3 regions of the Kocuria sp. NBRC 114282 genome follow, and region 2 is predicted to be linked to each of the others. Evidence: predicted binding sites of a transcription regulator. Region 2 holds the regulator's gene; each other region holds the start of a gene.

Region 1 (7,815 bases), on a different contig from region 2:
CCAGCAGATCGCACACGGTGACGATCGCGATGCCCAGCAGGCAGACCCAGGGAAGGTTGGAGCGCAGGTCGTCGCCGCGGATCATCGAGACGATGTTGGGCACGATCAGCCCCAGGAACGGCAGATTGCCGACCACGACGGTCACCACCCCGGTGGCGATCGCGATCAGGATCGTGCCGAAGAGGATGATCCGGCTGTAGTTCAGCCCGATGCTCGTGGCGATGTCCTCGCCCAGCCCGGCGGCCGTGAGCCTGTCGGCCACGATGAACACCACGACCACGACGGCCGCCACGATCCACAGGACCTCGTACTGCCCGCGCAGCACCGAGGTGAAGCTGCCGGCGAACCACACGCCGAGGTTCTGCAGCATGTCGGTCTGCAGCGCCAGGAAGGTCGAGACGGAGCCGACCACGGCGCCGAGCATGATGCCGACGATGGGCACGATCAGCGACGAGCGCAGGGACACCCGGCGCAGGAAGAGGAAGAAGACCATCGTGCCGATGAAGGCGAAGAGGATGGCGGTTCCCATGCGCGTCATGAGCGTGGCAGACGGGAAGACGATCATGGCGGTGAGCAGGCCCAGCCCCGCCCATTCGGTCGTGCCGGTGGTCGTGGGCTCCACGAAGCGGTTCTGCGTCAGCAGCTGCATGACCAGCCCGGACATGGACATGGCCGCCCCGGCCAGCACGAGGGCGATCGTGCGGGGAAGGCGGGTGATGCCGAGCATCTCAGCGCCGCCCTCCGAGCCGAGGTCGTAGACCCCCGTGAACAGGGACAGGACCAGCAGCCCTGCGACCGCTGCGGTCGCCAGCCACAGCTTCCAGTCGAGCAGGGCTGCGGCGAGCCCGGATCGTCGGGTGCTCGCCTCGGCGCCGGTGCGGGCTTCGGTCATCGGGGTCCCCTCAGCATGGTCGGGCGGTGCGGAGGCATGCGCCTCGTCCCGGGAGGCCGGGCACGAGGCGCATGCCTCAGCGGCGGCACCTGCATCGGGCCTCGACGCCGGTGCCGCCGCTGACAGATCAGCAGGTCAGCTGCTCTTGGACTCGAAGGCGTCGGCCAGGCCGTTGAAGATCTCGGTGTAGGTCTGGATGCCCTCGTTGGTGTAGGTGTCCGCCGGAGCGTAGTAGATGTTGCCCTCCTTCACGGCGGTCACGTCCTGCAGCGCCTCGGACTGCTCGATGACCTCGGCGGCGGGGGTGGCGCCCTCCTCCGAGCTCACGCCGGCGTCGCGGTCCAGGACCACGATCCAGTCCGGGTCGGAGTCGGCGATGGCCTCGACGGAGATGTCGTCGCCCTGGTGGTCGTCCGAGGCGCCTTCGACCTCGAGGGCCGGGGTGAAGCCGAACTCGTCGAACAGCGGCCCGAAGGTGCGTCCCACGCCCGGGGCGATGTAGCCGATCTCGCCGCCGGAGACGTTGACGGCCATGACGGTGTCGCCCTCCTGATAGGAGTCGGACACGCGCTGGGCGGCATCGTCCAGGCCGCCGTTGAGCGAGTCGGCCTCCGAGGTCTTGTCGAAGATCTCGCCGATGGCCGAGGTCTGGCGCTTGAGCTCCTCGAAGAAGTCCTCGCCCTCGCGGGGCTCGAACTCCACGATCGCGGCATCCGGGACGAGCTCGGCGATCTGATCGTGGTAGTCGCCGAAGCGCTGGCCGTTGACCACCAGGCTGGGCTCCACGCCGGCGATGGCCTCGAGGTCCGGCTCGCGGTGATTGCCGATGTCGACGACGTCATCGCCCTGCCAGCACTCGACCGCCTCCGGCAGCAGGGGCTTGGGCGCCGCGGCCAGCTCGACGTCCCACTCGCACAGGGTCTCGAACGTGCGGTTGTCGGTGGCGACCACGTTCTGCGGCGGCAGCGCGACGGTCTCGGTGCCGAAGTTGTCCTCGACCTCGATGCTGTCGGTCTCCCCGGAGCTGCTCTGGCTGTCCGAGTCGCCGGAGCCGCCGCAGGCGGTGAGTCCGAGGGCCAGGGCCAGGGGCAGGGCGGCCAGTGCGGCGCCGGAGCGGCGGCTGGGTGCAGGCATGGGAGCATCCTCTTGTCTGTCGACGACGTGGTGGCGGAGCAAGGTGAGCCTCACCTTGAGTAGGTCAGGGTTACCTTACTGGCGACCTTAAAGGATTCTCCCAGCTGTTGCCAGGGCTTTCCTCGGAGCCTGCGGGCCGGCTGGGAGTCGTTCCGGGGCGTTCGTTCCTCCGCAGTGTGCAGTTGGCACTCGCCTTGACCGACTGCCAGCGCCGTCTCTAAGGTGGCTTTAGCACTCGCCCTCGGGGGGTGCTAAGGGATTCGGGCCGATCGGCACCGCGACGACGGTTGGCAGATCCTCTGGCGCACCAGCACCGGGGTCCTCGCAGCAGCGGGGAGCAGCACCTCGGCGGGGCGCCGTGACAGCTTCAGCAACACTTCGAATCCATGAGAGAAGGAGACATCGTGTCGATCTCCATCAAGCCGCTTGAAGACCGCATCGTCGTCCAGGTCGTCGAGGCCGAGCAGACCACCGCCTCCGGCCTGGTCATCCCGGACACCGCCAAGGAGAAGCCCCAGGAGGGCAAGGTCATGGCCGTGGGCCCGGGCCGCGTCGACGACTCCGGCAACCGCATCCCGGTCGACGTCAAGGAGGGCGATCTCGTGATCTTCTCCAAGTACGGCGGCACCGAGGTCAAGTACAACGGCGAGGAGTTCCTCGTCCTGCCGGCGCGCGACGTGCTGGCCGTCGTCGAGAAGTGAGCCTGACGACCCCCTGATCACCTCAGGCGGTCCGAGCAGAGGGCGCCCGCCGCGTGCCCCGCGGTTGCGCGGGTCCGCATGGCCGGCGCCCTCTCTCGTCGATCAAGACCCCAGCCATCCCGACGGGCCCGCGCCCGTCGATCCCGAAGGAGAATCCGGCCCATGGCCAAGCAGCTGCTCTTCCGCGAGGACGCACGCAATCAGTTGAAGGAGGGTGTCGACCGCCTGGCCGACACCGTCAAGGTCACCCTCGGCCCGCGCGGCCGCAACGTGGTCCTGGACAAGAAGTGGGGCGCCCCCGTCATCACCAATGACGGCGTGACGATCGCCCGAGAGGTCGAGCTGGACGACCCCTACCAGAACCTGGGTGCCCAGCTCGCCAAGGAGGTCGCGACCAAGACCAACGACGTCGCCGGCGACGGCACCACGACCGCCACCGTCCTGGCGCAGGCGCTCGTGGAGGAGGGCCTGCGCAACGTGGCCGCCGGCGCCGCCCCGGGCCAGATCAAGAAGGGCATCGAGGTCGCCGTCCAGGCGGTCGCCGATCGCCTGCTCGAGGACGCCCGCGAGGTCTCCGGCGACGAGGTCGCCAAGGTCGCTGCGATCTCCTCGCAGTCCGAGGAGATCGGCGAGCTGATCTCCCGGGCCTTCGAGGTCGTGGGCAAGGACGGCGTGATCACCATCGAGGACGGCTCCTCCACGGAGATCGAGCTCGAGGTCACCGAGGGCATGCAGTTCGACAAGGGATACCTGTCGCCGTCGTTCGTCAAGGACGCCGAGCGCCAGGAGGCCGTCATGTCCGACGGCCTGGTCCTGCTCTACCAGGGCAAGATCTCCTCGGCGCAGGAGCTCATGCCGGTGCTCGAGAAGGTCGTGCAGACCAAGAAGCCGCTGACGATCATCGCCGAGGACGTCGAGGGCGAAGCCCTGTCCACGCTGGTCGTCAACAAGCTGCGCGGCACCCTGGACGTCGTGGCCCTGAAGGCCCCGGGCTTCGGCGACCGCCGCAAGGCGATCATGGAGGACCTGGCGGTTCTCACCGGCGGCACCGTGGTGACCTCCGAGCTGGGCATCGCCCTGGACCAGGTCTCCCTGGAGCAGCTGGGCTCCGCCCGCACGGTCACCGTGACCAAGAACGAGACCACGATCATCGACGGCGGCGGCACCGCCGAGGCGATCTCCGAGCGTGTGGACTACATCCGCGGCCAGGTCGAGCGCACCGATTCCGAGTGGGACCGCGAGAAGCTGCAGGAGCGCCTGGCGCGCCTGGCCGGCGGCGTGTCCGTCATCAAGGTCGGCGCGGCCACCGAGGTCGAGGCCAAGGAGCGCAAGCACCGCATCGAGGACGCCGTCTCCTCGACCCGCGCGGCCCTCGAGCAGGGCATCGTGGGCGGCGGCGGCTCGGCGCTGGTCCACGCCTCCGCGGCGATCGACGACGTCAAGGCCCAGCTCGACGGCGACGCTGCCGTGGCCGCGGACATCGTGCGCCGCGCCCTGCGCCAGCCGCTGCGCTGGATCGCGCAGAACGCCGGCCAGGACGGCTGGGTCGTGGTCTCGCGCGTGGAGCAGATGGAGCTCGGGCACGGCTACGACGCCAAGGCCGATCAGTACACCGATCTGCTGGCGGCGGGCATCATCGATCCCGTCAAGGTGACCCGCTCTGCGCTGCAGAACGCGGCCTCGATCGCGGCCCTGGTGCTGACCACCGAGACCTTGGTCACAGACAAGCCCGCAGAGGACGATCAGGACGGCCACGGCCACCAGCACTGATCCGGAAGCTGCGGCGCTGACAGCGGCCGCAGCAGGCCGAGGACAGGCCCGGCTCCCGTCGCACTCGCGGCGGGAGCCGGGCCTTCTGCGCACCTCGGACGATGCCGCGGGCGGGCAGCCTGCGCTGGTAGGTTGACGCCCGTATTTCCCCCGGAGGCTGCGCAGGCATGCAGGCTTCCGCATGACCCGCTGCCGTGGCCGCAGCACGGAGGAGAAGCATGTCCGAGCAGCAGGAGACAGGCGGCACCGCGGACGACGCCCGCCGCCGGGAATCCGTGGCCAGGTACTCCGGCTTCCGCCCGGAGATCCAGGGGCTGCGCGCCGTCGCCGTGATCATGGTCGTGCTCTACCACGTCTTCCTCGGGCGGGTCTCGGGCGGCGTGGACATCTTCCTGCTGATCTCGGCGTTCTTCATGACGCTGTCGTTCGTGCGCAAGCTCGAGGGCGGGCGCCCGCTGCGGATCGGACGCTACTGGCTGCACACCTTCAAGCGGCTGCTGCCGCTGGCGGTGCTCACGGTGCTGGGCACCCTGGTGCTGGTCGCTCTGTTCTTCCCGGCCTACCGTGTCGAGGAGGCCCTGCGTCAGGCAGCGGCGGCCCTGACCTACACCGAGAACTGGGTCCTGGCTCTCACCTCGGTGGACTACTACGCCGCCGACCGCTCCACGGCCAGCCCGTTCCAGCACTTCTGGTCCCTGTCCGTCCAGGGCCAGGTCTTCCTGCTGTGGCCGCTGCTGTTCGGACTGACCTGGCTGCTGACCCGCGGCCGGTCCCGCCTGCGGCCCGTGCCTGTGCTCGCGGTGCTGTTCAGCGCCATCTTCGCCGCCTCGCTCGTGTTCTCGATCGTCACGACCGCCACCCAGCAGGAGTTCGCCTACTTCGACACCCGAACCCGGCTGTGGGAGTTCGCCCTGGGCTCGTTGCTGGCCTTGGCGCTGCCCTTCATCCGACTCCCGCGGTGGCTGCGCGTGGTGCTGGGGTGGGTGGGGTTCGTCTCGATGGTGCTGGTGGGCCTGCTGGTCGATGTGCAGGGGGCCTTCCCCGGCTGGATCGCCCTGTGGCCCCTGCTCTCGGCGGCCGCCATCATGGTCGCCGGGCAGACGGACTCGCGCTTCGGCCTGGACCGGATCTTCGCCGCCAAGCCGCTGGTGCGCCTGGGGGACTCCTCCTACGCGCTCTACCTCGTGCACTGGCCGCTGCTGATCACCTACCTGGTCATCCGCGACCGCCCGGAGGCGGGGCCGCGCTCCGGGGTGGTGCTGATCGTGCTCTCGCTCGCTCTGGCGATCCTGGCGACCAAGCTCATCGAGACGCCGCTGAAGAGCTGGAAGTGGCCCGAGGCCACCAAGCTGCGCCTGGCCGGAGCGGTCGTCGTGTGTCTGGCGGTCGGTCTGGGGCCGGTCTTTGCCTGGCAGCAGAGCCTGCGCGCGGACGTCGCCGAGGCCCCGGACGGCCCCACGGCCTCGAACCCGGGTGCGCTCGTGCTGCGAGACGACGTGCAGACCGCGCCGGATCCCGACGCCCCGACGATTCCGCTGGCCGCCCAGCTCGACGACCAGGCGCCGGACCGGGGCGCGGCATGCCCGAGCGAATGGGACATCCCCGTCGGATCGCAGCAGTGGTGCCGCGAATCGGTGCCCGCGGAGGACCCGTCGCAGACCGTGCTGCTGATCGGCAACTCGCACTCCGAGCACTGGCTGGACGCCCTGCGGCCGGTGGCCGAGGCGAACGGCTGGCGGGTGGTCAGCTACATCAGGCCCGGCTGCTATTGGACGAGCCACGAGGACCAGCGCGATGACGAGTGCGGCCCCTGGCTCGACGGCTCCATGCCCCTGGTGCATCAGATCGACCCGGATCTGATCATCACCCAGTCGACCTTCACCAACGCCGGGGGCGAGTACTACAAGCCGGACTTCGACCAGCGCGTGCGCGAGGTCACGGGCGAGGGCTACCGCGTCCTGGGAGTGCGCGACATCCCGCGGTTCGATCAGGCTCCGCCGGAATGCGTCATGGAGGAGGGGTCCGCGCAGGCTCCGCAGTGCCAGAAGACCCATCCCATGCTCGGACAGCCCGATCCCATGCAACCGCTGGCCGAGGAGCTGCCGCTGTACGCCGAGATGGACATGACCGATCAGATCTGCCCGGAGGGGACCTGCCCGCCCGTCATCGGGAACATGTACGTGCAGTGGGACAGCGGGCACCTGTCCATTCCCTACTCGCGCTCGCTGGCCTGGACCTTCGGCGACCGCCTGGCCGCAGCCCTGGCCGGGGACGGCGTGGTCGTGGAGCACCAGCCCGCTCTGCCGCAGCTGCAGTGAGGGCCGCCTCGGCAGGCGGAGGGGCCGAGGGCCCGTGAAGGGTCCTAGACTGTCCTCTCGAAACCGCACCGCGCCCGGGAGCCGCCGGGGCGTCGGCCGTGCCGTCGATGGAAAGGTCCTCCCCGTGTCAGAAGCCCCCGTCCCGACCGCCCTGTCCGAGGATCCGTTCGGCTTCGTCGGACTCACCTACGACGACGTCCTCCTGCTGCCGGGCAGCACGGATGTCATCCCGTCGGAGGCCTCCACGCGCACGCGCCTGTCGCGGCGCATCGAGCTCGAGACGCCCATCATCTCGGCCGCCATGGACACGGTGACCACCGCCAAGATGGCGATCCAGATGGCCCGCCTGGGCGGCATGGGCGTCATGCACCGCAACCTGTCGATCGCGGATCAGGCCGAGAACGTGGACCTGGTCAAGCGCAGCGAGTCCGGGATGATCACCGATCCCGTGACGGTCAGCCCGGAGGCCACCCTGCGCGAGCTCGACCGCCTCTGCGGCTACTACAAGGTCTCGGGCCTGCCCGTGGTCGAGGACGGCACCCGCCTGGTCGGCATCATCACCAACCGCGATACCCGCTACCTGCCGGAGTCGGACTTCGACACCCGCACCGTGCGAGAGGTCATGACCCCCATGCCTCTGGTCACCGGGCGCGTGGGCATGCCCAAGGAGGAGGCCTTCAAGCTGCTGGCCTCCAACAAGCTCGAGAAGCTGCCCCTCGTGGACGATCAGGGTGCGCTGAGCGGGCTGATCACCATCAAGGACTTCACCAAGGCGGAGCAGTACCCGCGCGCCACCAAGGACGACGAGGGCCGCCTGCGGGTCGGTGCGGCCGTCGGCTTCTTCGGCGACGGGTGGGAGCGGGCCATGACGCTCGTCGAGGCCGGCGTGGACGCCCTGTTCATCGACACCGCCAACGGGCACTCCCAGGGCGTGCTGGACATGATCGCCCGGCTCAAGGCCGAGCCGTCGGCCGCCCACGTGGACGTGATCGGCGGCCAG
Region 2 (7,815 bases):
CGTCGGGACTGCTTGGCCGCCGAAGTCAGGGCGGACTCCCACTTGGCCAGCTGCTTGGCCTCGCGCTCGGGGCGCAGCTTGGCGATCGAGCGCTCGGCCTGCCACGGGATGACGGCCTCGACGCCGAGCTCGGTGCAGGACTCGACGGCCTGCAGATCACGGTCGCCCTTGGCCAGGGCCTGCACGAGGACCAGCTCGGGGCTGCGCGCCGGCTCCTGCACGGAGTTCTCGACGCGCAGCTCGATCCGGTCTCCGGCGGCGCTCACGACGCTGCCGGTGACCCGCAGCCCGCGGCCGTCGACGAGCTCGAGCCGCTCGCCGGTGCTCAGGCGCCGCACGGTGGCGGCGTGGCGGGCCTCAGGGCCGCTGAGCACGATCTGCTCCCCCGCGCCGGCGCCGAGCATCTCGGTCTCGGCGAGGAAGACGGGCAGCGTGGTCATGTCCGGCGCCTCACTGATCCGCGAAGCGGTCGCGCAGCCGCGAGAAGAACCCGCCGCCGCCCCCGCGCTCCTGCGTGCGGCTCACGGCGGTTCCGGTGTGCTGCTCCTCGCCGCGCAGGGAGGCCAGCCGGGTGAGCAGCTCGCGCTGCTCGCCGGTGAGGTCCTCGGGGGTCTCGACCTCCAGGTGCACCACCAGATCGGCGCGCTCCCCGCTCTGGCTGCGCAGGCGGGTGGAGCCCAGGCCCTCGACCCGGCGGGTCTGACCCGACTGGGTGCCTGCGGGGATCGAGATCTCCTGGGGGCCGTCGAAGGTGTCGAGCTTGAGGGTGGTGCCCAGCGCGGCCGAGGTCATGGGGATCCGCACGGTGACGTGCAGGTCGTCGCCGTCGCGGGTGAACGTGGGGTCCTGGGTGACCTTGGTCTCCACGTACAGGTCGCCGCTTGGGCCGCCGGCCACGCCGGCCTCGCCCTGCCCCGACAGGCGGATGCGCACTCCGCTGCGCACGCCGGCGGGGATCTTGACGTTCAGCGGGCGCTTGTCGCGCACGCGCCCGTGGCCGTAGCACTCCTGGCACGGGGACTTGATGACATCGCCGTAGCCGCGGCAGGTGGGGCACTCGGCCACGGTCATCACGGTGCCCAGGGGCGAGCGGATGGGCTGGCGGACCTGGCCCTGGCCGCCGCAGTCGGTGCACTGCTCGGGGTGGGTGCCCGGCTGGCAGCAGGTGCCCTGGCACTCGGGGCACACGACCGCGGTGTCCACCGTGATCCGCTTCTGGGTGCCGAAGACGGCCTCCTGCAGGGAGACGTCCACGGTGATCAGGGCGTCCTGGCCCTGGCGCGTGCGGGACTTGGGGCCCTGGGCTCCGCCGCCCTGGAAGAAGGCGTCGAAGATGTCGCCGAAGCCCCCGAACCCGCCGCCGCCGAAGCCGCCTCCGCCGAAGCCGGACTCGCCGTTCTCATTGCCGGTGGCGTCGTAGATGCGCCGCTTCTCCGGGTCGGAGAGGACGTCGTTGGCGTGGGAGACGCGCTTGAACTCATCGGCGGCATCCGGCGACGGGTTGACGTCCGGGTGCAGCTGACGGGCCTTCTTGCGGTAGGCGCGCTTGATCTCCTCGGCGGAGGCGTCCCGGGACACGCCCAGGGTCTCGTAGTGATCGCTCACAGGTCGTTCCGTCCTCGTCATCTCTGGGATTCGTGGTCTGCGCGCCCCTCGCCGGGCGCATGGCCGGGCTCGAGGAGAGCGCGAGTCTGTTCGGTGCGGCTCAGCTGGGCAGCGAGCGCGAGAGGTAGCTGGCCACGGCGCGCACCGCCGCCATGGTCTGCGGGTAGTCCATGCGGGTGGGACCCAGCACGCCGAGCTTGGCCCTGCGCTGCGGACCGTATCCGGTGGCGACGACAGCGGTCTCGACCAGCGGGTCCGACGAGTCCTCCGCGCCGATGCGCACGGCCACCCCGCGCTCGTCCTGCTCCATCTCCGAGAGCAGCTGCAGGAGGGTGACCTGCTCTTCGAGCGCCTCCAGCACGGGGCCGATGCTGCGGCGGAAGTCGTCGGTGGACTGGGCCAGGTTCGCGGTGCCTGCCAGCAGCATGCGCTGCCCGGACGCGCTGTCCAGCACGGCGGCCACGGCCGCGGCTGCCGCCTCCAGCAGGGGCTGCTCGGCCGGGGGCGCCTGCTGGGCCGCGGCCATCACGGCCGCACCGGCTCCGGCCAGCGGATGCCCGACGACCGCGCCCAGCAGCCTCGCCCGGGCATCCAGGACAACGGACTCGGCCACCGGCTCGGGCATGCGCAGCATCCGCTGGGAGACCCGGCCGTCGGTGGGGATCACGACCAGCAGGACCTGGTGCTCGTCCATGCGCACCAGCTCCAGGTGCCGCAGCGCGGCCGAGCTCACCGACGGGTACTGCACGACCGCCACCTGGTGGGTGAGCTGCGAGAGCAGGCGCACCGTGCGCTCCATGACGTCGTCGATGCCGTCGGCGCCCTCGAGCAGGGTCTGGATCGCGCGGCGCCGGGCCGGGGTCAGCGGCTGGACCGCCGCGATCCGGTCGACGAACTCGCGATACCCCTTGGCCGTGGGGATCCGACCCGAGGAGGTGTGGGGGGCCATGATCAGGCCCTCCTCCTCCAGCACGCCCATGTCGTTGCGCACGGTCGCCGAGGACACGCCGAGGGCGTGGCGCTCGACGAGGGCCTGGGAGCCCACCGGCTCCCGGGAGTGGACATAGTCCTCCACGATGGCCTGCAGGACCTGCAGTCGCCGGGGGTGATCCATGTTCCGCTCCTTCCTGCGCTGTGCGTGCTCGCTCGGAGGACCATTCTGGCACTCGGGGGCACACACTGCTAAGCCAGTGTAGGCGGGCTCACGCCTCCGCGCTCGCACCGGGGCATTGGTACGCTCGCCGCTGATCCGCCCGGAGGCGCCCCCTCCGGCGCACCGCACCACCACGTCCGTCGATCTGGAGGCCTCCATGCCCCCTTCGTCCTGGGGACCGCGCTCCCTCAGCGACCTGTCCGCCTCGAACCGCCCGCCCGAGCCGCGTCAGCTGCCGGTGGCCCGCGGCATGGTCCTCGAGGAGTTCGAGACCGGCTGGGTCGGGGCCGTAGTGCGTCTGGAGACGATCGGCGGCATGCGCGTGCTCAGCCTCGAGGACCGTCGGGGCAGGATCCGCAGCTTCCCCCTGGGACCCGGCTTCCTCTTCGAGGGCGAGCCCGTGATCGCGGCCGAGCCTCAGCGCCGCAGCGCCCCCAAGGCTCCCGCGCGCACCCGCTCCGGGTCGGTCGAGGTGGAGGGCTTCCGCGCCCGCACGGCCCAGGCCTCCCGCATCTGGGTCGAGGGCAAGCACGACGCCGAGCTGGTCGCGAAGGTCTGGGGCCACGACCTGGCGGTCGAGGGCATCGTGGTCGAGCCGCTGCACGGCGTGGACGATCTGGCCGCGGCCGTCGCGGAGTTCGCCCCCGGGCCGTCGCGGCGCCTGGGCATCCTGGTCGATCACCTGGTCGCAGGCTCCAAGGAGTCCCGGATCGCCGAGCAGGCCATGCGGGTGCCGTCCGCCCCCGGCAACGTGGCGGTGCTGGGCCACCCGTACATCGACATCTGGCAGGCCGTGAAGCCCAGCGCCATGGGCATCCGCGCCTGGCCCGAGGTGCCGCGCGGGATCGATTGGAAGACCGGGATCTGCCGCGGACTGGGCTGGCCGCACGAGACCCCCGAGGACATCGGACGGGCCTGGAGCTCGATCCTCTCCCGCGTGGACACCTACGCCGATCTGGAGCCGGCGCTGCTCGGGCGCGTCGAGGAGCTCATCGACTTCGTCACGGTCCCCGGCAGCGCCTGAGCAACCCGTCACACGGGGCCTCGCACGAAGCCCTCGGAGGCCGTCAGCGGCTAGACTGTGCAGGACCCGAGCGCCTCCCCGACCCCCAGGGGGCCTGCGGCGCCCGCACGACCGGCCCTGCCGGTCACACGACCTCGAAGGTGGACAGTGGCCGTCTCCAGCAGCAGCCCCCAGCGTCTCAGCGACTCCGGTGCCGAGCCGGACGACCTCGGCTCCGACGACCAGGCGGCCCTCGCGCCGAACGAGTACGAGGGGCTCAGCGCACAGCCCGGTCCGGTCTCCGTCTCGGACGATCAGCAGCTGGCCACGCTGACGCACATGCTCGGAGTGGTCGGCTGCGTGCCCAGCATGATCATCCACCGCTGGGCCAGGGGCCGCGCCCGCTTCACCGAGCAGGAGTCCCTGGAGGCCGCCAACTTCACGCTGCTGCCCACCCTCGTGGTGATCGCCGGCGCGCTGCTGGCCTTCATCCCGTGGGTCGGCTGGATCTTCGCCATCCTGGCCGCCGCAGCCTGGCTGATCCTCGCCATCTCCTCGGTCGCCGCAGCCGTCTCCGCCAACTCCGGGCGTCCGTACCGCTACCGCCTCAACTGGTACCTCTACGACGCCCTGGCCAGCCGACGCCAGGAGCGCCGCCGGGAGCGCGAGACCTCCGGTCCGGTCACAGCCCAGGGCCAGGTCGTCACCCCCAGCGGCCGCACCGCTGATGCCCCCGAGCCGGGTGCCGGCGCGCAGAACTGACCCGGACGCCCCACGGCACGCGCAGAGGGCCCCGCTTCGGCGGGGCCTTCTGCATGTCAGCCGCAGGTCTGCCCGGCCGTGGACCGGCCGTTCTGACGGGTCCGAGAGCCCTGCGGCTCAGTCGACGAGCAGCCGCCGCACCACGGCGTCCCCGAGCAGGCGGCCGCGCAGCGTGAGCACGAGCCGGCCCTGCAGCGCGCTGCGGCCGTCGATCAGCTCCTCGGCCACCAGCCCCGCGATCTGCTCGCGCCCCTCCGGACGCAGCGCCGTCAGCGGCATGCCGTCTGCGATGCGGGATTCGAGCATCACGCGCTCCATGTACCGGGTGTTGTCGTCGAGCTGCTCGCGGCCCACGGCGGGAGAGAGGCCCCTGCGCACCGTCTGCGCGTACGGCATGGGGTGCTTGCGGTTCCACCAGCGCACGCCGCCCACGTGGCTGTGGGCGCCGGGGCCGACGCCCCACCAGTCCTGGTTGTGCCAGTAGGCGAGGTTGTGCGCCGATCGGTTCTCCAGCGCGCTGCGCCCGCCCGCGACCCGGGACCAGTTGGAGATCTCGTACCACTCGAAGCCTGCCTCGGAGAGCATCTGCTCGGCGATCCCGTACTTCTCCGCCTGGTCGTCCGGGTCCACCGGGTCCACGTCGCCGCGGCGCATCTGCGCCGCCATGCGCGTGCCGTCCTCCACGATCAGGGAGTAGGCGGAGAGGTGGTCCGGCTCCAGGGAGATGGCCTGGCGCAGCGACTCCCTCCAGTCCTCGGGCGACTCCCCCGGCGTGCCGTAGATCAGATCCGTGCTCACGGACAGCCCGGCCTCCTTGGCCCACTGCACGACCCTCGGTACGTTCGCGGGATCGTGGGTGCGCTCCAGGGTGCGCAGGACGTGCGGCACCGCGGACTGGACGCCGAAGGACACGCGGGTGAATCCTCCGTCGGCCAGCGTCTGCAGGTCCTCCCGGGTCACCGAGTCGGGGTTGGCCTCGGTGGTGACCTCCGCGCCCTCCAGCAGACCGAAGCTCCCGCGGGCGCTGTCCAGGATCTCCACGAGCGCCGAGGACGCCAGCCGGGTGGGCGTGCCCCCGCCGAAGAAGACGGTGTGCAGTTCGCGGCGCGCCGCCCCGGAGCGCTCGAGCGCCTCGCGGGCGAACTCGATCTCGCGCACGGCCTCGAGGTGGTAGGCCGCCTGCGAGACGTCGGGGCCCAGCTCCAGGGCGGTGTACGTGTTGAAGTCGCAGTAGCCGCAGCGCACGGAGCAGAACGGCACGTGCACGTACAGGCTCAGGGTCCGCTCGTCGCTTCCGTGAGAGGCGGTCTCCGGGAGCAGCCCGTCCTCCGGAGGGGTCTCGCCATCGGGCAGAGAGGGCATCTTCATCCTTCGAGTTCTACTTCAGGTTTGGATTAGTCGCACGGACTTCACGTTCGACGTGAACTCCAGGATGGAGCTCTCGTGCAGGTCAGAGCGCGATCGCCAGGCCGGTGATGTCGTCGTGCACGGTCATCCGGGGCGCGCGCACGCGGCGGGGATCCGCTCGCTCGAGCCTACGCAGGCTCTGGGCGAGGGAGCCGGCCGAACCGCTGTGCAGCGCCTCGAAGAGCCCGCGCCGACCGGTGATCGCGAAGGGATCGACCACGCGCTCCAGACCGTCGGTGAGCAGACACACGCGCCGCTGCTCGGCCCCGGGGATCAGCTCCACGCGGGCATGCTGCGCGGCCTGCGGCGAGCCGCCGAGGATCCACAGCCCGTCCTCGGTGCTGCGTGTGCGCCGGTCCAGCACCTGCGCCTCGAGAAGCTCGGCGTAGGCGGCCTCAGCGCTGCGGCCCTGTGCTCGCAGCTCGTGCCAGCGGCGCAGCACTCGGGCGTCGCCGCCGGCGAACTGCGGATCGGCGACCTCCAGGATCTGCCCACCGTCCTCGAGCCACAGCGGCGAGTCCCCCAGCACGAAGCACTCGAGGCCCTGGGCGGTGCGCCGGATCAGCGACAGCGTGGCCGTGGGGATCTCGGCCCCGGGCCAGCCGATCTCGATGCTGCGCTGGGCCTCGGCGCGGGCGGCCTCGACGATCTGGTGCAGGGGCTGGCTGCGCGCTCGAGCTCCGGCGTCGGCGAGGATCGCGCGCAGGGCTGCGGAGAGCCTCCAGGCGAAGCGGGCGACCTGCTCGTCGGCGCTGCGGGGGTCCTGGGCGCCCAGCGCTGTGGCCCCGTCGAGCACCCAGGCCGCCTGGAGCCGTCCGCTGGCATCGCGGGCCGTTCCCCAGGCGTCCTGCGTGCGCCGCTTCGCCGAGACGGCCACCACGGCCGGGCCGCAGGTCACGACTATTTCTTCTTCTCCGGCTCGTCCGCCGACAGCGCGGCCACGAAGGCCTCCTGGGGGACCTCCACGCGACCGACCATCTTCATGCGCTTCTTGCCCTCCTTCTGCTTCTCGAGCAGCTTGCGCTTGCGGGTGATGTCGCCGCCGTAGCACTTGGAGAGCACGTCCTTGCGGATGGCCCGGATGTTCTCTCGTGCGATGATCCGCGAGCCGATCGCCGCCTGGACGGGGACCTCGAACTGCTGGCGCGGGATGAGCTCGCGCAGCTTGTTCGCCATGGTGGTGCCGTAGGAGTAGGCCTTGTCCTTGTGCGTGATCGCGGAGAAGGCGTCCACGCGCTCCCCCTGCAGCAGGAGATCGACCTTCACGAGCTCGGAGACCTCGTCGCCGTCGGCCTTCCAGTCCAAGGAGGCGTAGCCGCGGGTCTTGGACTTCAGCTGGTCGAAGAAGCCCACCACGATCTCGGCCAGCGGCAGGCGGTAGCGCAGCTCCACGCGGTCCTCGGAGAGGTAGTCCATGCCGCCCATCTGGCCGCGCTTGGACTGGGCGAGCTCCATGATGGTGCCCACGAACTCCGACGGCGCCAGGATCGTGGCCGCGACCATCGGCTCGCGGATCTCCTTGATCTTGCCCTCGGGGAACTCGGACGGGTTGGTGACCAGCAGCTCGGCGCCGTCCTCGGTCGTGACGTCGTAGGACACCGACGGCGCCGTGGCGATCAGATCCAGGTTGTACTCGCGCTCGAGGCGCTCGCGCGTGATCTCCAGGTGCAGCAGGCCCAGGAAGCCGCAGCGGAAGCCGAAGCCCAGCGCCGTGGAGGTCTCGGGCTCCCAGACCAGGGCGGCGTCGTTGAGCTGCAGCTTCTCCAGGGCGTCGCGCAGCACCGGGTAGTCGGAGCCGTCGATCGGGAACAGCCCGGAGAAGACCATGGGCTTGGGGTCCTCGTAGCCGCCGAGCTCCTGCTCAGCGCCCTTGAGGGCGGTGGTG
Region 3 (7,815 bases), on a different contig from region 2:
AGGTCCTCCGACTGGTCCTCCAGGCTCGAGAGCAGATCGGGATCCGGGTCCCCCACCTGCTCCTCTGCCTCCGCACGGGGATCGGCTGCGCCGCTGCCTGCGGGACCGGCCTGGTCCCCCGCTGCGGCGCCCGTGGCGGCCGCGGGCTCGGCAGAAGCCGCAGGGCCTGCCGGCGCCGCAGCAGCTGAGGCCGCGGCCGCGTCCGAGCCCAGCGCCAGCCCCGGCCCCTCCTCCGGCGCGCGGCCGGCCTGAAAGGCCTTGGCGGCGGCGTTGGCTCGGGCGTCGGCGGCCTCGTTCAGCTCGTGGCCCGCGTGGCCCTTGACCCATTCGAAGGTCACGTCCCGGCCCTGCATGGCGGCGTCCAGCGCCTTCATGAGCTCGACGTTGAGCACCGGCTTGCCGTCGCTCTTCTTCCAGCCCTTCTTCTTCCAGCCCTTCATCCACTTGGTGATCGAGTTGATCACGTACTGGCTGTCGCACAGCACCCGCAGGGGCTCGCCGAGCTCCTGCGTGGACTCGAGCAGGTCCAGCACGGCCTGGAGCTCGCCCATGTTGTTCGTGCCATGCGGCCAGCCCCCGCTGCGCCAGTTGGAGTCGTCGATGTACCAGGCCCAGCCGGCCGGGCCGGGATTGCCCAGGGCGGAGCCGTCGGCGGCAGCGATGATCGTCATGCCGCACACTGTGGCACGTCCCACCGACAGCACAGCCCCGTCCGGCGCCGCGGCTCGGGCTGCCCCGACAGGCTCCCGTCGGCAGGCCGGTCGCACCGGGCCCTGGGACGCCTGCGGCACCGGCCGGCAGCGCAGACGCTCGTCGGGTCCACCCCCGGACATGACGACGGGCCCCGCCTCCCGAGGTGGGAGACGGGGCCCGTCGAACTCGCTGGGCTGCGCTCAGCGATGACGCCGAGGCGTCATCACATCATGCCGCCCATGCCGCCCATGGGGTCCTCGCCGCCGCCGGCACCGGCCGGCTCCGGCTTGTCCGCCACGACGGCCTCGGTGGTGAGGAACAGACCGGCGATCGAGCCGGCGTTCTGCAGGGCGGAGCGGGTGACCTTGACCGGGTCGTTGATGCCCGCGGCCAAGAGGTCCTCGTACTCGCCGGTGGCCGCGTTGAGGCCCCAGCCCTTCTCGAGGCCGCGCACCTTGGCCGCCACGACGCCCGGCTCGAGCCCGGCGTTGAAGGCGATCTGCTTGAGCGGAGCGTCGATGGCGACCTTCACGATGTTCGCGCCGGTGGCCTCGTCGCCGCTGAGCTGCAGCTGGCCGAAGGCGGTCTCGCCGGCCTGGATCAGGGCGACGCCGCCGCCGGCGACGATGCCCTCCTCCACAGCGGCCTTGGCGTTGCGCACAGCGTCCTCGATGCGGTGCTTGCGCTCCTTGAGCTCGACCTCGGTGGCCGCGCCGGCCTTCAGCACGGCGACGCCGCCGGCCAGCTTGGCCAGGCGCTCCTGCAGCTTCTCGCGGTCGTAGTCCGAGTCCGAGTTCTCGATCTCGGCGCGGATCTGGGCCACGCGGCCCTCGATCTCCTCGGCGGAGCCGGCGCCGTCGACGATGGTGGTCTCGTCCTTGGTCACGACGACCTTGCGGGCGGTGCCCAGCAGGTCCAGGGTGGCGGTCTCGAGCGAGAGGCCGACCTCCTCGGTGATGACCTGGCCGCCGGTCAGGATGGCGATGTCCGCCAGCTGGGCCTTGCGGCGGTCGCCGAAGCCCGGAGCCTTGACGGCCACGGACTTCACGGAGCCGCGCATCTTGTTCAGCACCAGCATGGCCAGCGCCTCGCCCTCGACGTCCTCGGCGATGATCATCAGCGGCTTGCCCGACTGGATGACCTTCTCCAGGACCGGGACGAGATCCTTCACGGCCGAGATCTTCGAGTTGACGATGAGGATGTAGGGATCCTCGAGGACGGCCTCCTGGCGGTCGGCGTCCGTGACGAAGTAGCCGGAGAGGTAGCCCTTGTCGAAGCGCATGCCCTCGGTCAGCTCGAGGTCCAGCCCGAAGGTGTTGGACTCCTCGACCGTGATCACGCCCTCCTTGCCGACCTTCTCCATGGCCTGGGCGATGAGGCGGCCGATCTCCGGATCCGCGGCCGAGATGGACGCGGTGGCCGCGATCTGCTCCTCGGTCTCGATCTCCTTGGCGGAGCTGAGCAGCTCGGCGGTGACGGCCTCGACGGCCTTCTCGATGCCGCGCTTGAGCGAGAGCGGGTCAGCACCGGCGGCCACGTTGCGCAGACCCTCGCGCACGAGCGCCTGGGCGAGCACGGTGGCGGTGGTGGTGCCGTCGCCGGCGACGTCATCGGTCTTCTTGGCGACCTCCTTGACGAGCTCGGCGCCGATCTTCTCGTAGGGGTCCTCGAGCTCGATCTCCTTGGCGATGGACACGCCGTCGTTGGTGATCGTGGGAGCGCCCCAGGACTTCTCCAGGACGACGTTGCGGCCGCGCGGGCCGAGCGTGACCTTGACGGCGTCAGCCAGGGTGTTGAGGCCGCGCTCGAGACCGCGGCGGGCCTCCTCGTCGAATGCGATGAGCTTTGCCATGTGTTCGTCCCTCCTGGACGTTCAGTCTGACTCCCACCGACCCGCTGCCCGCGACGGACGGGGCGCCGGCTCCTGCGGGATCTGCCCGCCGAGCCTGCCCCTCAGAGAGGCGGTGGCTTCCACTGCGTGGTCGAGCGGCTGCGCCGACCGCAGCGGGGCCGGCTGGCAGTCTGCTCGACTGAGTGCCAAGTCCATTATTGGCACTCGGCCCCTGCGAGTGCAAACCCCTGAGCGCGTTCGGCTCAGGGTTCACCGTGGGCGGACGCCCCGTGCCACGGCACCTGCTCCCACTCCTCGCGCAGAATGCCGTAGATCATCCGGTCGTAGTGCTCCCCCGCCACCTTCCGAGCCCTGCGGATCCGCGCCTCCTCGGTGAAGCCGAGCTTCCGGGCCACCCGGCACATGCCGCGATTGCCGCTCCAGGTCTCCAGGTCGACGCGGTCGGCGCCGCTGGTCCGGAACAGCAGGTCGACCCACAGGCGCAGGGCCTCCGAGCCGTACCCGCCGGACCAGTACTCCGGCGGGTAGATCGCCACGCCGATCGAGTGCAGCGGCAGCAGATGCGTGCCCGTACCCGGATCCTCCGTGGGGGCCTCCGCGTGATACCAGGAGACCTGCCCCAGGAACCGGTCGGTGCCCTGCTCGGCGATCACCGCGGTGTCGCGCACTGCGGGCCAGTCGCCCTGGCGCACCCGCTCCGTCAGCTTACCGAGCCAGCGCTGGGCCGATTCTGCGGTGAAGTTGGGGTAGAAGGGCCCGTCCGTGCGCTGCCACTCGTGCTCGCCGCCGCCGGGCGGGGGCATGATCCACCGCTCGTAGACGGGGAGGTCATCGGCGCGCCAGTCGCGCAGGCGCACGCGCCGGCCCTCGACGGCCAGCGGCTCGACAGCGCGCGAGTTCCCCGCCGCGCTCATCGGAGGGCCTCCGCCGGATCGGCCGCCAGCGCCTGGGCGCCGGCGCCTTCCTGCGGGAGCTCGGCGGCGCCCTGCGCGGAGGACTGCTCCTGGCCTGCGCCCACCAGCTCCTCGCCGAGGTCGTCTCCGATCACTGCCACCAGCGGATAGGCGATGGCGTCGTCGGCCTGGACCTGCTCGATCCCCAGGGCATCGGCCACGAGCCGGGCCTGCTCCTCGGTGTCCCCGGTGACGCCGTCGCTCGCGTAGTAGACCACGCTCTCGTCCACGGGCATGCCCCAGTTGCCGGTGGCGATGACCTCCCAGTCCAGCGCCGTGAGGTCCTCACTGGCAGCGCCGGCCACGCCGTCGAGGTCGGTGGCGTTGAAGATGCCCACCTGCTCGGCGTCCTCGGGAGCGGCGGAGGCGCTCGCCCCGTCCTCCGCCCCGGCCGACCCGCTCGGATCCTCGGCGACCTGGTCCTCGGAGCCCTGGACGGCGCTCGAGCCGCGGTCCTGGTTCACGGTCGAGAAGACGTAGGCGCAGGCGCCCAGCAGCAGGCCGAGGGAGCCCACGATGACCATGGCCTTCAGGCTCCCGGGTGTCTTGGGGGCTGCGGCCTCCCGGGGCCGGTGCGCGCCCTGCCGAGGGCCGCCCTCCGGGACGTCGTCGAAGACGTCGCGGGGATGCAGGTCGGGATCGGACCACGGGGGCTGTTCGCTCATGCGCCCCATCCTTCCATCCGGGAGCCCGTTCATGCGCCGCGACGAGCCGCCGGGACCGCGCTCACGAGTCCCTCAGCTCGCGCAGCCGCCGCACCAGGACGGGCTCGGCCGCCCAGGCGGCCTCCGTGTCCAGCAGCGCGTTGAGCCGCTGGTAGTACTCCGTCACGGGCATCCCGAGCTGCGCGCCGATGGCCCGCTCCTTGGCCCCCTGGTACTTGAAGCGCCGCTTCTCCAGGTCGAGGATCGCCCGCTGCTGCTCGTCCAGCTCCCCCGCCTGCGCGCCCATCAGCGCTGCTCCTGGCGCGGGCGCACCGAGACCGAGGTGAGCTGCACATCCGGGGAGGCATCTACGACCGCACGCACGGCCCGGCCCACCGACTCGGGGAGGATGTACTCCTCCGGGCGGTGCTGCTTCCCGATCGAGTCGTGGATCCCCCGCAGCATCTCGGTGTCCGTGGGGCCGGGGTGCACCGAGGCCACCCGCACGAGGTCCGGTTCGAGCTCCTGGCGCAGCGAGTCCGCCAGCGCCCTCAGCGCGAACTTGGAGGCCGCGTAGACCGCGTTGCCGCCGCTGGCGGTGAAGCCGGCGCCGGAGTTCACGAGCACCACGGTTCCCTGCGCGCGGCGCAGCGCGGGCAGGGCCAGCCGGGTCAGCTCGGCGGGGACCATGACGTTGAGCTCCAGCTGCGCCTGCCAGTCCTGGGGGCGGGAGTCCTCGACCGAGAGCCGGTGGCCCAGGGCGGCGCAGTGGACCAGGACATCAAGCCGCTCGAGCCCGTCCACGAGCTCGGGCAGGGCCTGGAAGTCCGTGAGCTCGGCGCGCACGGGCTCGGCCCCCTCCGGCAGCTGCGCCAGGGCGTGCTCATCGCGGCCCACGGCCAGGACCCGGTGATCGACCGCCAGGGACTCGACGACCGCCCGGCCGATGCCGCCGGTGGCACCGGTGACGAGGGCGAGGGGACGCTGATCGGTGGGCATGCTCGACTCGCTCATGCCGCCACTGTAGAACGCGGCCACGACAGCGCAGCGGGGCGCCCCCCGGCGTCGTGGGCGGCGGTCCCTAGAGTGGTCCGCATGACCAGCACCGATTCCGCAGACCGCCCCGAGCTCGCCGAGATCATGGCCGAGGACTGGGCCGAGGCCCTGCGCCCCGTGGAGGACGCGATCCACGGGATGGGCGACTTCCTGCGCCAGGAGCATGCGCAGGGCCAGCGCACCTTCCCGCCGGGCCCGGAGATCCTGCGGGCCTTCCAGGAGCCGATGGCCGAGGTCCGCGTGCTGATCCTGGGCCAGGACCCGTACCCCACCCCGGGCCACGCCATGGGGCTGTCGTTCTCGGTGCGCCCGGACGTCCGCCCCCTGCCGCGGTCCCTGCAGAACATCTACCGCGAGCTGCACGACGACCTGGGGATCGCCCCGGCCGAGAACGGGGACCTCAGCGCATGGAGCCGCCAGGGCGTCATGCTGCTCAACAGGTGCCTCACGGTGCGCGACGGAGTGCCTGCCTCCCACCACGGCAAGGGGTGGGAGGCCGTCACCGAATGCGCGGTCCGGGCCCTGGCGGCCCGCGGCGGCCCGCTCGTGGGCCTGCTGTGGGGGCGCCCCGCACGCCAGTGCGCCCCCTGGCTCGCCCCGGCCCCGACCGTGGAGTCCACGCACCCCTCTCCCCTGTCCGCCTCCCGCGGCTTCTTCGGTTCGCGGCCGTTCTCCCAGGTCAACCGTCTGCTCGAGGAGCAGGGGGCGGCTCCGATCGACTGGTCGGTAAGGTGAGCCTCATGACTGACGACCCCGCCCAGCACCAGCCCGCTCCCGCAAAGCCGCCGAAGGCGCAGATCGACCTGACCGTCGTGCAGCGCCTGGAGCTCTCCCCGTCGATGGTGCGCATCGTGGCCTCGATCGGCGATCCGAGCTCCTTCCGGGACATCGAGCCGCCGGAGAAGTACTGCAAGCTCGTGTTCTTCGATCCCGAGCTGGGCCTGGGAGATCATCCCGACTACTGGAGCCTGCGCGAGACGCTTCCGCGCGAGCACCTTCCCGTGACCCGGCACATGACGCTGCGCCACGTGGACCTCGAGGCCGGGCAGCTGTGGATCGACGTCGCGCTGCACGGCGACTCCGGCTGGGCCGGGCCGTGGGCGGCCGGAGCGCAGCCCGGCGACACGATCGTCGCTGTGGGTCCCGGCGGCAAGTGGATCCCCGACCCACAGGCCTCCTGGAGCCTCATGCTCGGCGACGAGGCCGCGATCCCCGCGGTGCTCGCCAACGTCGAGGCCATGCCGGAGGACGCCCGCGGAGAGATCCTGCTCGAGGTCCAGGACGCCGATCACCACCTGGACATCCAGGTGCCCTCGGGCTGGAGCCTGCGCTGGATCCACCGCGCCGAGGCCCCCGCCGGCTTCCCCGCCCTGGTCGAGGCCGCGCGCACGGCGCAGTGGCCCGGCACGACGGACGGCATCCAGGTCTTCGCCCACGGCGAGCGCGAGGCCATGAAGGCCCTCCGACCCGTCCTGTTCGAGGAGCACGGCCTGGAACGGGCGCAGGTCTCGCTGTCGGGCTACTGGGCCCGCGGCCGCGACGAGGACGCCTTCCAGGCCGAGAAGAAGACCCCGGTCGGCAAGGTCTGATCCCCTTCCCCTCGCACAGCACGACGGCCGCGCACCTGCTCATGCGAGGGTGCGCGGCCGTCGTCGTCTGCGCAGGCGGGGTCGGTCAGTCAGCGGCGGCGGTTGCGACGCATGCCGATCCGGGCGTCCTCCGAGAGCACGAACGGGCGCATCAGCAGCTGGCCCAGGACCAGCCCGGCGGCCATCGACAGGATCGTGGTCATGGCCGTCACCAGCGACACGACGCCGTGGCCCGTGGTCTCGGCCTCGATCGTCACTGCGTACATGCCGCGGAAGACCGACAGCCCGGGCAGCAGGAACGTCATGCCCGGCACCGCGAGCACCAGCGACGGGATGCGGTGCCGCCCGGCGATGTAGGCGCCGATCACGCCCGTCATCGTGGCCCCGAAGACCACCTGCAGGCGCGCGTCGAGTCCGACCCACCCCACCAGGTGATAGGCCAGCAGGCCACCGAGCCCGGCGACCATGGCGGGCAGCAGGTGCCGCGCCGAGGCCTGCAGGCTGATCGCGATCAGCCCGGCTGCCAGCGTCATGCAGATGATGTTGAGGTAGGGCGCCGCCGGCTCGAACTGCGTCTGGGAGATGTCCAGCCCTCCCTGGCCCATCAGCCCCATGACCGCGATGCCCGTGTAGATCCCCGCGACGATCCCTGCGAAGGCCATGCCCGTGGACAGCGCGCGCCCTGCGGCCGTGACGGGGAAGCCCGAGATCGCGTCGTGCATGGTCGACATGAACCTGGTGGTGGGCATCAGCATGATCAGACCGGCCGCGATCACCTTCGGGGGCGACATCTCGATGCCGATCTGGGAGCCCAGCAGCGCCATGACGGTGATGACGAAGGCCGAGACCACCATGGTGAAGAACTCCGGCACGCGGCGTCGGCCCATCACGGCCCCGATCTTGCCCACCATGCCGGCCGAGAGCATCGAGATCGTGGCGCCCGTGAGGCCGCCGCCGATGCCCAGGGTGATGGCGAATGCCGCAGCCATGGTGGCCAGGGAGACCACCCAGTTGGGGAAGGGCTTGGG

Evidence for each region. The regulator HrcA, encoded in region 2, represses chaperone genes, less so after heat shock. The targets are predictions, from matches to a motif close to TTNGCACTCGNNNNNNNCGAGTGCNAA.
Region 1: a site for HrcA is predicted at 2,209-2,235, ahead of groES (co-chaperone GroES). Genes of this name have one in related genera too.
Region 3: a site for HrcA is predicted at 2,708-2,734, ahead of groL (chaperonin GroEL). Genes of this name have one in related genera too.

The regions. Positions count from the first base shown of each region.
Region 1 is NZ_BSQO01000001.1:594,992-602,806, forward strand. It holds gene QSJ40_RS02775 (ABC transporter permease) at 1-892, opposite strand, end outside; gene QSJ40_RS02780 (siderophore ABC transporter substrate-binding protein) at 1,028-2,026, opposite strand; gene groES (co-chaperone GroES) at 2,431-2,727, shown strand; gene groL (chaperonin GroEL) at 2,890-4,497, shown strand; gene QSJ40_RS02795 (acyltransferase family protein) at 4,716-6,815, shown strand; gene guaB (IMP dehydrogenase) at 6,940-7,815, shown strand, end outside.
Region 2 is NZ_BSQO01000003.1:144,499-152,313, reverse strand. It holds gene QSJ40_RS06875 (16S rRNA (uracil(1498)-N(3))-methyltransferase) at 1-440, opposite strand, end outside; gene dnaJ (molecular chaperone DnaJ) at 451-1,605, opposite strand; gene hrcA (heat-inducible transcriptional repressor HrcA) at 1,706-2,719, opposite strand; gene QSJ40_RS06860 (DUF3097 domain-containing protein) at 2,916-3,782, shown strand; gene QSJ40_RS06855 (DUF4870 domain-containing protein) at 3,930-4,523, shown strand; gene hemW (radical SAM family heme chaperone HemW) at 4,641-5,885, opposite strand; gene QSJ40_RS06845 (protein phosphatase 2C domain-containing protein) at 5,974-6,828, opposite strand; gene lepA (translation elongation factor 4) at 6,831-7,815, opposite strand, start outside.
Region 3 is NZ_BSQO01000002.1:33,900-41,714, reverse strand. It holds gene QSJ40_RS03855 (ribonuclease HI) at 1-671, opposite strand, end outside; gene groL (chaperonin GroEL) at 917-2,545, opposite strand; gene QSJ40_RS03845 (GNAT family N-acetyltransferase) at 2,788-3,459, opposite strand; gene QSJ40_RS03840 (LytR C-terminal domain-containing protein) at 3,456-4,163, opposite strand; gene QSJ40_RS03835 (DUF3263 domain-containing protein) at 4,225-4,449, opposite strand; gene QSJ40_RS03830 (SDR family oxidoreductase) at 4,449-5,156, opposite strand; gene QSJ40_RS03825 (uracil-DNA glycosylase) at 5,238-5,933, shown strand; gene QSJ40_RS03820 (siderophore-interacting protein) at 5,939-6,787, shown strand; gene QSJ40_RS03815 (threonine/serine exporter family protein) at 6,877-7,815, opposite strand, start outside.